Regions from separate parts of the Bradyrhizobium sp. Pa8 genome, predicted to be linked through region 1. Evidence: riboswitches for the same ligand, from Rfam matches in the RefSeq annotation. Region 1 holds a riboswitch; the other holds the start of a gene.

The links. Region 1 has a riboswitch for cobalamin ahead of ACKWRH_RS14935 (DUF1636 family protein). Riboswitches for the same ligand answer to the same signal wherever they lie in the genome.
Region 2: linked by a shared signal. The riboswitch ahead of ACKWRH_RS07925 (ribonucleoside-diphosphate reductase subunit alpha) and the one ahead of ACKWRH_RS14935 (DUF1636 family protein) in region 1 are both predicted to bind cobalamin.

Annotation. Positions count from the first base shown of each region.
Region 1 is NZ_CP176767.1:3,338,329-3,343,390, forward strand. It holds gene ACKWRH_RS14925 (cobyric acid synthase) at 1-1,241, opposite strand, end outside; gene cobO (cob(I)yrinic acid a,c-diamide adenosyltransferase) at 1,281-1,916, opposite strand; cobalamin riboswitch at 1,957-2,178, shown strand; gene ACKWRH_RS14935 (DUF1636 family protein) at 2,275-2,649, shown strand; gene cobW (cobalamin biosynthesis protein CobW) at 2,646-3,695, shown strand; gene cobN (cobaltochelatase subunit CobN) at 3,695-5,062, shown strand, end outside.
Region 2 is NZ_CP176767.1:1,738,351-1,743,412, forward strand. It holds gene ACKWRH_RS07920 (ribonucleotide-diphosphate reductase subunit beta) at 1-74, opposite strand, end outside; gene ACKWRH_RS07925 (ribonucleoside-diphosphate reductase subunit alpha) at 85-2,988, opposite strand; cobalamin riboswitch at 3,109-3,326, opposite strand; gene ACKWRH_RS07930 (hypothetical protein) at 4,295-4,543, shown strand; gene ACKWRH_RS07935 (hypothetical protein) at 4,540-4,737, shown strand; gene ACKWRH_RS07940 (hypothetical protein) at 4,734-4,937, shown strand.

The sequences.
Region 1 (5,062 bases):
CCTTCGGGCTCGCCGTTCAGTTTAGCAAACGGGCGCGCGCGATCCGGCCCATCGGTGCGGCCGATGTGGATTTCGTAAGCCTCGATCGGCTGGTCCGTGGCGGCATGCACGGCCGCGACGCGCGTCAGCGTCTTCTGCGGGCTCATCACTGTTTCCACGTCCAGAAGTCCGAGACCCGGCGTGTCGCCGGCGGGGCCTTCGATTCCATCAGGGTCGGCGACGCTGCGCCCGAGCATCTGATAGCCGCCGCAGAGGCCAAGCACATGGCCGCCCCGGCGGTGATGCGCCAGGAGATCGATGTCCCAGCCCTGCGCGCGCAGGAAGGCGAGATCGCCGCGGGTGGATTTCGAGCCGGGGATGATGACGAGGCGGACGTCGCCGGGAATCGCTTCGCCGGGGCGCACCATCACGAGATCGACGCCAGGTTCGAGTTTCAGCGGATCGAGATCGTCGAAATTGGCGATCCGCGACAGCGCGAGGCATGCGATCTTGCACTGGCCGGGCTTGCGCGCATCGCTCAAGCCCAGCGCGTCCTCGGCCGGCAGCTCGCCGGCGCGCGCGAACCAGGGCAGCACGCCAAGGCCGCGCCACGCGGTCTTCTGCTCGATCAGCTTGTAGCCGTCGTCGAACAGTGAGGGGTCGCCGCGGAACTTGTTGATGACGAAACCCTGGATCATCGCGGCATCGTCGGGGTCGATCACCGTCTTGATGCCGACGAGCTGGGCGATGACGCCGCCGCGGTCGATGTCGCCGACCAGCACGACCGGCACGTCGGCCTTGCGCGCAAAGCCCATATTGGCGATGTCGGCCTTGCGCAAATTCACCTCGGCCGGGCTGCCGGCGCCTTCGACCAGCACCAGATCGCCGCGCGCCTTCAGCCGCTCGAAGCTGTCCAGCACCGCGCCCATCAGCGACGGCTTCATCGCCGCATATTCACGCGCCCGCGCGGTCGCGATGCGCTTTCCCTGGACGATGATTTGTGCGCCGACATCGGTCTCGGGCTTCAGCAGCACCGGGTTCATGTCGGTGTGCGGCTCGACGCCGGCGGCCAGCGCCTGCAGCGCCTGGGCGCGACCGATCTCGCCGCCGTCGACAGTGACGGCCGCGTTGTTCGACATGTTCTGCGGCTTGAAGGGCAGCACGCGCAGGCCGCGCCGCGTGGAGGCGCGGGCGAGGCCGGCGACGATGAGCGACTTGCCCACGTCCGAGCCGGCCCCCTGGATCATCAATGCGCGCGCCATGGTGTTTTCAGAACTTGGTGTTTTCAGAACTTGGCGTCGTCAGAATTCGACGCCGGCTTGCGCCTTGATGCCGGAGCGGAAGGGGTGCTTCACCAGCGTCATCTCGGTGACGAGATCGGCGATCTCGATCAGCTCGTCCTTGGCGTTGCGCCCGGTGAGCACGACATGCGTCATCGGTGGCTTGTGCGTTTTCAGGAAGTCGACGACCTCGGCGATGTCGAGATAGTCGTAGCGCAGCGCGATGTTGATCTCGTCGAGCACGACCATGCGCAGATTGGAATCTGATATCAGCTCCTTGGCCTTCGCCCAGCCGGCCTGCGCCGCGGCGATGTCGCGGGCGCGGTCCTGTGTCTCCCAGGTGAAACCTTCGCCCATCGCATGGAACTGGCAGAGCTCGCCGAAATGGCCGGTGAGCAGGCGCCGCTCGCCGGTGTCCCAGGCGCCCTTGATGAACTGCACGACCGCGCAGGGGAAGCCGTGGGCGACGCAGCGGACGATCATGCCGAAAGCGGAGGAGGACTTGCCCTTGCCAGCGCCGGTGTGGACGATGATGAGGCCCTTTTCGCCGCTCTTGGTCGCCATGATCTTGTCGCGGGCGACCTTGATTTTCGCCATTTTCGCGGCGTGGCGGGCGTCGGCTTCCTCGGCCGTTTGGGTATCCGGTTCAGGCGTCATCTGACAGGGTCCTTCGGCTTGACAAGAGGCGGCCGGGGGCAAATGGTGGCCCGGCGTTGGTTCCTGTCCTATGACAGGCGAAGAGGGAATGCGATAGGGTCCGAATCGACAAGATTCGGGTCCAAACTGCAGCCGCCCCCGCGACCGTGACCGGAGAGATGCCCGAAGCCACTGATCCCCCAGGGGATCGGGAAGGCGGGGATCGAAGGGCCAAAAGCCCTGCTCCGCAAGCCGGGAGACCTGCCAGCGCGGACGAGTTTTGGACCGGCGGACGGGGTGTTCCGCGACGGGGAAACGGACCTTCGGGGGAATGGTCCGTGTGCCTCTTCGCCTCCCGCCGTTTATCCTGGAAGAGGCGATGAGCGTCACACTTCACGTCTGTATCACCTGCCGCGCCGGCCAGACGCTCGACGAGGGTGAGACGACGCCCGGCAAGCGCCTGCATGGCGCGATCCTCGATGCCGGCGTGCCCGAGGGCGTCAATGTGGTTCCCGTTGAATGCCTGTCGGCATGCAGCCAGGGTTGCTCGGTTGCGCTCAGCGCGCCCGGCCGCTGGTCCTATGTCTATGGCCGCCTGTCAGAGGCCCATGCGAGCGACGTGGTCGCGGGTGCTGCGGCTTATGCCGCCGCGCCCGACGGCCTCGTGCCCTGGCGCAGCCGTCCCGAAATCTTCCGCAAGCAATCGCTTGCTCGCATTCCCCCCATTGCCGTCGTGCCGGAGGCCGCCGAATGAACTCGCTCGCAAAAGTCCCTGTCACGGTGGTCACGGGTTTTCTCGGCTCCGGCAAGACCACGCTGATCCAGCATCTGCTCGCAAACCCTGACGGCAAGAAGCTCGCCGTGCTCGTCAACGAGTTCGGCAGCGAGGGTGTCGATGGCGAGATCCTGAAATCCTGCGCCGATGCGAATTGCCCGGAGGAGAATATCGTCGAGCTCGCCAATGGCTGCATCTGCTGCACCGTTGCGGACGATTTCATCCCGACCATGGAAAAGCTTTTGGCGCGGCCGGTGCGGCCCGATCACATCCTGATCGAGACCTCGGGCCTGGCGCTGCCGAAGCCGCTGTTGAAGGCGTTCGACTGGCCGGAGATCCGCTCGCGCATCACGGTCGACGGCGTGATCGCACTCGCCGATGCCGAGGCTGTCGCCGCCGGCCGTTTTGCGCCGGACCCGGCTGCGGTGGAAGCGCAGCGCGCGGCGGACGAAAATCTCGATCACGAGACGCCGCTGTCGGAAGTGTTCGAGGACCAGATCGCCTGCGCCGACATCGTGCTGCTGACCAAGGCCGATCTTGCCGGGGTCGCAGGGATCGAAGCCGCCAAGGCCGCCATCACCGCCGAGATGCCGCGCCGTGTGCCGATGCTATCCGTCACCGATGGCGCGATCGATGCGCGCGTGATCCTCGGCCTCGGCGCTGCCGCAGAGAACGATCTCGCCGCGCGCCCCTCGCATCACGACGGCGAGGAGGATCACGAGCACGACGATTTCGCCTCCGTCGTGATCGATCTTCCGGAGGTCAGCGACATCGACGCACTGGTCGCGTCGGTGCAGCGTCTTTCGCGCGAGCAGAACGTGCTGCGCGTCAAGGGCTATATCGCGGTCGTGGGCAAGCCGATGCGCCTGTTGCTGCAAGCGGTCGGCGAGCGCGTGCGCCACCAGTTCGACAAGCCCTGGGGCGCAGCTCTCAGGCAGTCGAAACTCGTCGTGATCGGCGAGCACGGCGACATCGACGAGGCCGCGATCAAGGCAGGACTTGGTCTTTCAGGATCTGGTATCTGATGCACGTCGTCTTCCGCGAGAGCCGCGGTCTCGAGGAGACCGCGACGCCAAGGGACATCGGCCAGGACCCGGCCGATCTCGTGGTGCTCTCGTACTCGGATTCCGATCTTGCCGCGTTCGCGGCCGGCTGGCGGCGCGGCCGCAACAGCCTGCCGTCGCTGCGGCTCGCCAATCTCGCGGAGCTGCGTCATCCGTTGTCGGTCGACACCTATATCGAGCGCACGCTGTCGCAGGCGCGCGGCATCCTGGTGCGCCTGATCGGCGGTGAGTCCTATTGGCCGTACGGGCTCGCGGCTCTGCAGCAGCTTGCGAAGGACCGCAATATCGTGCTGGCCGTGCTGCCGGCCGACGGCCGCGACGACACGCGGCTCGATGCCTACTCGACCCTGCCGGTTTCGACGCTGCGCCGGCTCAAGGTGCTCTGCGACACCGGTGGTCCCGTTGCAGCCCAGGCTGCGATTGCGCAGCTCGCGCTGGCCTCGGGTCTTTACGCGGGCCCGGTCGTCGGCGAGATGAACCTGCCCGAGATGGGCTTTTACGATCCCGCGCGTGGCGTCATCGCTGCGCCGATGGCAGGCGAGGGAAAGCCGCTCGCGCTCGTGACCTTCTATCGTTCCTACCTCACCGCCGCGGATACCGGGCCGGTCGACGCCCTGATCGCGGCGCTGCGCGAGCGCGGCTTTGACGCGTACGGCGTGTTCGTCACCTCGCTGAAGGCTCCGGGCGTTGCGGATTGGCTGCGGACCTATTTCGCGACGAATCCTCCGGCCGCGATCGTCAACGCGACGGCATTCTCGGCGATGGGCGACGATGGGACGACACCGTTCGATGCGGCATCGTGTCCCGTCTTCCAGGTCGCGCTCTCATCGGCACGGCGCGAGGACTGGGCGGAGTCGCTGCGCGGCCTGTCGCCCGGCGATCTCGCGATGCATGTGGTGCTGCCGGAGGTCGACGGCCGCCTGTTCGCGGGCGTGGTGAGTTTCAAATCGGCCGCGGAGCGTGATCCCGATCTGCAGTTTTCGCATCTGGCGCACCGGCCCGATGAGGAGCGCGTCAAGGCCGTCGCCGCGCGCGTTGCGGCCTGGAGGCGCCTCGCGGAGACGCCAGCCGCCGGGAAGCGGCTGGCGCTCGTGCTCTCGAACTATCCGGGCCGCCCGCATCAGATCGCGCATGCGGTTGGTCTTGATGCGCTTGCGTCGGTCGAGGCATTGCTGTCTGACCTGACAGAGGCCGGCTTCGATATTGCGCCGGTCCCCGCACTTGGCGAAACGTTGCTGAAGCAGCAACTGACCTGGAGCGTCGCCGATTACCGCGCCGCGCTCTCGCGTCTCCCGCAGGCATTGCAGGATGATCTCGCGCAAGCCTGG
Region 2 (5,062 bases), 1.6 Mb from region 1:
GGACGCAGTGCGGTGGCGAGACTTGAGACGGCAGGAGCGGCCGCTGTGGTTTCGGTATCGGACCAGTCGAGCATCGTCATCTCCTCACTGGCACGCTTCGCATTCGGGATCGTCGATCCGGCAGGCCTTGATGCCGTCGAGGTCCGGCACCGCAGAGGTCGGTATCATGATCGGCGCGTGCGACACCGCCACAGACGCCGACACCGCATTGAGCTTTCCGTCGGTGCCCTTCAACGTCGATTTCTCGACATGCGTGGCGCTGCGCGAGCGCAAATAGTAGGTCGTCTTCAAGCCGCGCCGCCAGGCCAGCCGGTAGAGCGCATCGAGCTTCTTGCCGGAGGGATTGGCGATGTAGAGGTTGAGCGACTGCGACTGGTCGATCCATTTCTGCCGGCGCGCGGCTGCCTCGATCAGCCAGGCGCTGTCGATCTCGAAGGCGGTGGCGTAGAGGTCCTTGAGGTCGTCCGGGACGCGGTCGATCTGACCGACACTGCCGTCGAAATATTTGAGGTCGGAGACCATCACCTCGTCCCACAGCCCCTTAGCCTTGAGGTCGCGGACCAGGAACTCGTTCACGACCGTGAAGTCGCCAGACATGTTCGATTTGACGAACAGGTTCTGATAGTTCGGCTCGATCGACTGCGAGACGCCGCAGATGTTGGAGATCGTCGCGGTCGGCGCGATCGCCATGACGTTCGAGTTGCGCATGCCGCTTGCTGTGACCTTCTTGCGAAGGCGGTCCCAATCGAACGTCGCCGAACGATCGAGATCGAGCCCGCCGCGAGAATCTACGAGAAGCTGGATGGAGTCGATCGGCAGGACGCCCTTCGACCACAGCGAGCCTTCGTAGCTCGGATAACGCCCGCGTTCCGCGGCGAGGTCGGACGACGCTTCGATCGCGTGGAACGAGATCGCTTCCATGCTGACGTCTGCAAAGGCCACGGCTGCATCCGACGCGATCGGGATGCGCTGGACCTGAAGCGCTTCCTGAAAGCCCATCAGCCCGAGGCCGACCGGCCGGTGGCGCATGTTGGACCGGCGCGCTTCGGGGATAGTGTAGAAATTGATGTCGATGACGTTGTCGAGCATCCGCACCGCCGTCGTCACCGTCCGCTTCAGCTTGGCCTGATCGAGGCCGTGAGGCCCGACATGGCTGAGCATGTTGACAGAGCCGAGGTTGCAGACCGCGACCTCGTCGGCCGAAGTGTTCAGCGTGATCTCAGTACAGAGGTTCGACGAGTGGATCACGCCGACGTGGCGCTGCGGCGAGCGCAGATTGCAGGGGTCCTTGAAGGCGATCCAGGGATGGCCGGTCTCGAACAGCATGGTCAGCATGCGGCGCCAGAGATCGGTCGCGCGCACCGTCTTGAAGACGCGCATGGCGCCGGCCTTCGCCCTTGCTTCATAGGCCTCGTAAACTGTCTTGAAGGCCTCGCCGTAGAGATCGTGCAGGTCGGGTGTCTCGTCCGGCGAGAACAGCGTCCACTCGCCGTCACTGTCGACGCGCTGCATGAAGAGGTCCGGCACCCAGTTGGCGGTGTTCATGTCGTGGGTGCGGCGGCGGTCGTCGCCGGTGTTCTTGCGCAGGTCGAGGAATTCCTCGATGTCGACGTGCCAGGTCTCGAGATAGGCGCACACCGCGCCCTTGCGCTTGCCGCCCTGGTTGACGGCAATCGCGGTGTCGTTGGCGACTTTCAGGAACGGGATGATGCCCTGGCTTTCGCCGTTGGTGCCCTTGATGTGCGCGCCGAGGCCGCGAACGGGGGTCCAGTCGTTGCCGAGGCCGCCGGAATATTTGGCGAGCAGCGCGTTGTCCTTGATCGACTTGAAGATGCCGTCGAGATCATCAGATACGGTGGTCAGGAAGCAAGACGACAATTGCGGGCGGAGCGTGCCCGAATTGAACAATGTCGGCGTCGAAGCCATGAAATCGAACGATGACAGCAGATCGTAGAATTCGATTGCTTGGGCTTCGCGGTCAATCTCGCGCACCGCCAGACCCATCGCCACGCGCATGAAGAAGGCTTGCGGCAGCTCGATCCGTTTGCCGCGGACGTGCAGGAAGTAGCGATCGTACAGCGTCTGGAGGCCGAGGAATTGGAAGTTCAGGTCGCGCTCGGGCTTGAGCGCCGCGGCGATCCGACCGAGGTCGAAGCGGGCCAGTTCGGGATCGAGCAGTTCGGCGGCGATGCCGGTCTTCACGTAGGCCGGGAAATAGTCGACGTACCGCGTCGCCATGTCGGCCTGCGAGGCGGATGTCGGCACGCTGTGGACGTAGGACAGCACTTCGCCGCGCAGCTTGTCGAGCAACAGGCGGGCGCTGACATAGGCGTAGTTCGGCTCCTGCTCGACCAGCGTGCGCGCGGCCATGATCGACGCCAGCGCCATCTCGTCCTGGCTGATGCCATCGTAGAGATTGCGGGTGGTCTCGGCGAGTACGGGCGCGGCCGAGACGCTATCGAGGCTGGTGCAGGCTTCGCCGATGATCAGCGCAAGCCGCTCGGTGTCGAGCCCGACGCGCGAACCGTCGGCCAACGTGACATGCAGGGCCGGCGCGGCGGCAGGCGCCGGCAGCGCGGCCGCCTCCTCGGCGCGCTGGCGCGACCGTTCCTCACGATAGAGCACGTAGGCGCGGGCGACCTTGTGGTGCTCGCTCCTCATCAAGGCGAGCTCGACTTGGTCCTGCACGTCCTCGATATGGAAGGTGCGTCCCTCGCCCGCGCGCCGCATCAGCGCCGCGACGACTTCGGCCGTGAGCTGCTCGACGCTTTCATGGACGCGGCGCGAGGCGACGGCGCTCGTGCCTTCCACGGCCAGGAAGGCCTTGGTCATGGCAACCGCGATCTTGGCGGAATCGAACGGCGAGACTTTTCCGTTGCGACGGATGATCTGCATGGCCGGCTCGCTGGAAGCAGCCGCAAGTGACTGTGAACGCAACTGGATGATCGGTGCGGAAGAACCTTCCGCGTCGTGCAGGTTCAGTGACATCAATAGGCCCCGTGATGCGCGTTGTTTCTTGAACGGGGCGTTGAGGAAGGACGCTGCAGAATCGCCGGCAGACAAATGCCGACGGCGCATGCAAGCGACCGCCGGGACACCCCGCCCGTGGACGTTCAGATCGTCACGGCAGGTCTCCTGGCTCGCAGGTCATCGCTTTCTTCCCGTCTTCCCGGCGCGTGAGACACCAGTGACGCTTGTTCGGAAGCAGCTCGCTGCTGACAGTTGCGGGGGCAGCGCCGGAATTCCGCGCTTTCGCGCGGTTCACCGGCTTCCCTCTTAGCCACCAAATCTTGCGATCCGGCGGAACCGTGACACCCATATGTGGTGATATTCCGGGGCGGCTGTCAACGGCTGATTTGCCGGCACCGTTCGCTTGTGGATTGCCTCTGACATCTCCGGATGTAAATTCGGGCATAATTTGCCCGCATGGCGCGTATGTTCTCCCGCAAATCATGGTAAACGCCGCCGCAGTTGATGGCATCCCCTTGTGCTGCCGCGGTTTGAAGCGGCGATCGAGCTCCTGAGCGTTGCAATCTACGTCGAACCGTTCGTTCGTGGCGCCTTGGGACAGGGCGGATCCGGATCGCCCGCGCATCCAGTTGTGTTGCGTTCGCTACTGTGCACGGGCATCTCCCGATCCTAATGACGGTGCGAAGACACTAGTCGATAGACGTGCAAGACCAAAGTCGGGAGAAAGCACCACGCCACGCCGATCTACGAGACGAGCTGGCGCACACGGACCACGAGCTACATGGCGCAAGCGCACGAGGGATCGCAGCGGTCATCGAAGGTCCGGGCCCGTCACATGCGCCAGGGGCCGAGCTCGTGGAGCTCGAGCTCGATCCCGAGCTTCTCGGCTAGGAGCTTGATATCGTCGCCGGCCTCGAACCCGTTCTTGAACACCTCGCGCTCCTCGTTGACTCCGGAAAATCCCACCGGCGCAGAAGCGGAGGCGCTACATCGTCCTGGTCCGACGAGGACAACCGAAGCACGCGGCTGATTCGATCGTTGGAACTTTGAGGTCTGGCAAGCCTAAGGTCTGGGGACGACGACGTATCGGGGGTTCGAAGCCCTCCCTCTCCGCCACTTGATCGAGACCTCGGGAATCCCCGGCAATGTAGGGGCCATTTTCACAAGCCTGATGAAGCTCTGTGTAGCACCCTTGTGGAGCACCCAGCATACACCGTTCCCGCACCCGTCACACAGCCGAATCCTTGCCCCTTTTTCCTTGTGCCCAATCCTTGACCGAGTTTTTCCGTTTGGGACTACCCGTCCAATGCGCCACGGGGCGCGCATGATCAATCCGTTGTTGCTCGGCTTCGCAGACCGGGAGCACCGGACGGAGATCGCGCGGAGCTTGCGCGAAAACCGCATCCTCTTGGAGCGGGCCAATGCTGAAGCGGAGGACGGGCAGGTCGGCGCCGGCAATCATGCGCGGCACCTGATGCGGGAGGTGGCTGCCCTTGAGGCGACGATGGCCGTCCATGACGACGCCCAGCTCGATCTTCCGGCGCTGCTCGCCGAGGCCGAGGCCGCGCCATGAGCCTCGCCACCGACCATGGGCCGGTTCGGCGCTTCCGGTCCGGCAACCGCCTCTCGGGCACGGACATCACCGCGATCGAGGCCGACCTGCGGCAGTGGTCCAAACCGAAGATCACCTGGAGCGCGGTGGTCTCGCGGGTCGAGGCGCTGATCGGGAGGCGGTTCAGCCGCCAGGCGCTAGAGTCCATCCGGTGATTTACCGGGCCTATGTCCAAGCTAAGAAGCGGCTGCGCGACGGCCTCCCTCCGGCCAAGCGCAAGCCGCTAGCGGAGCGGATCACCGCGTTGCAGGACGAGAACCGGAAGCTGCGCCAGGAGAACGAGGCGTTGCTCGAGAAGTTCGTGACCTGGCAGCTCAACGCCCCGAATCCTACGGGCTGCGCTCGGACCAGATGAATGCGCCACTGCCGACGGCGCGGCTGCCCAGCGACTTCAGAGACCGCGAGCTGACGCGGAGGGAGGAGCGGCGCGTCAGGCTCCTCGCCGACCGTGACCGCCGGCAGGCCCGCAAACTCCCCAGC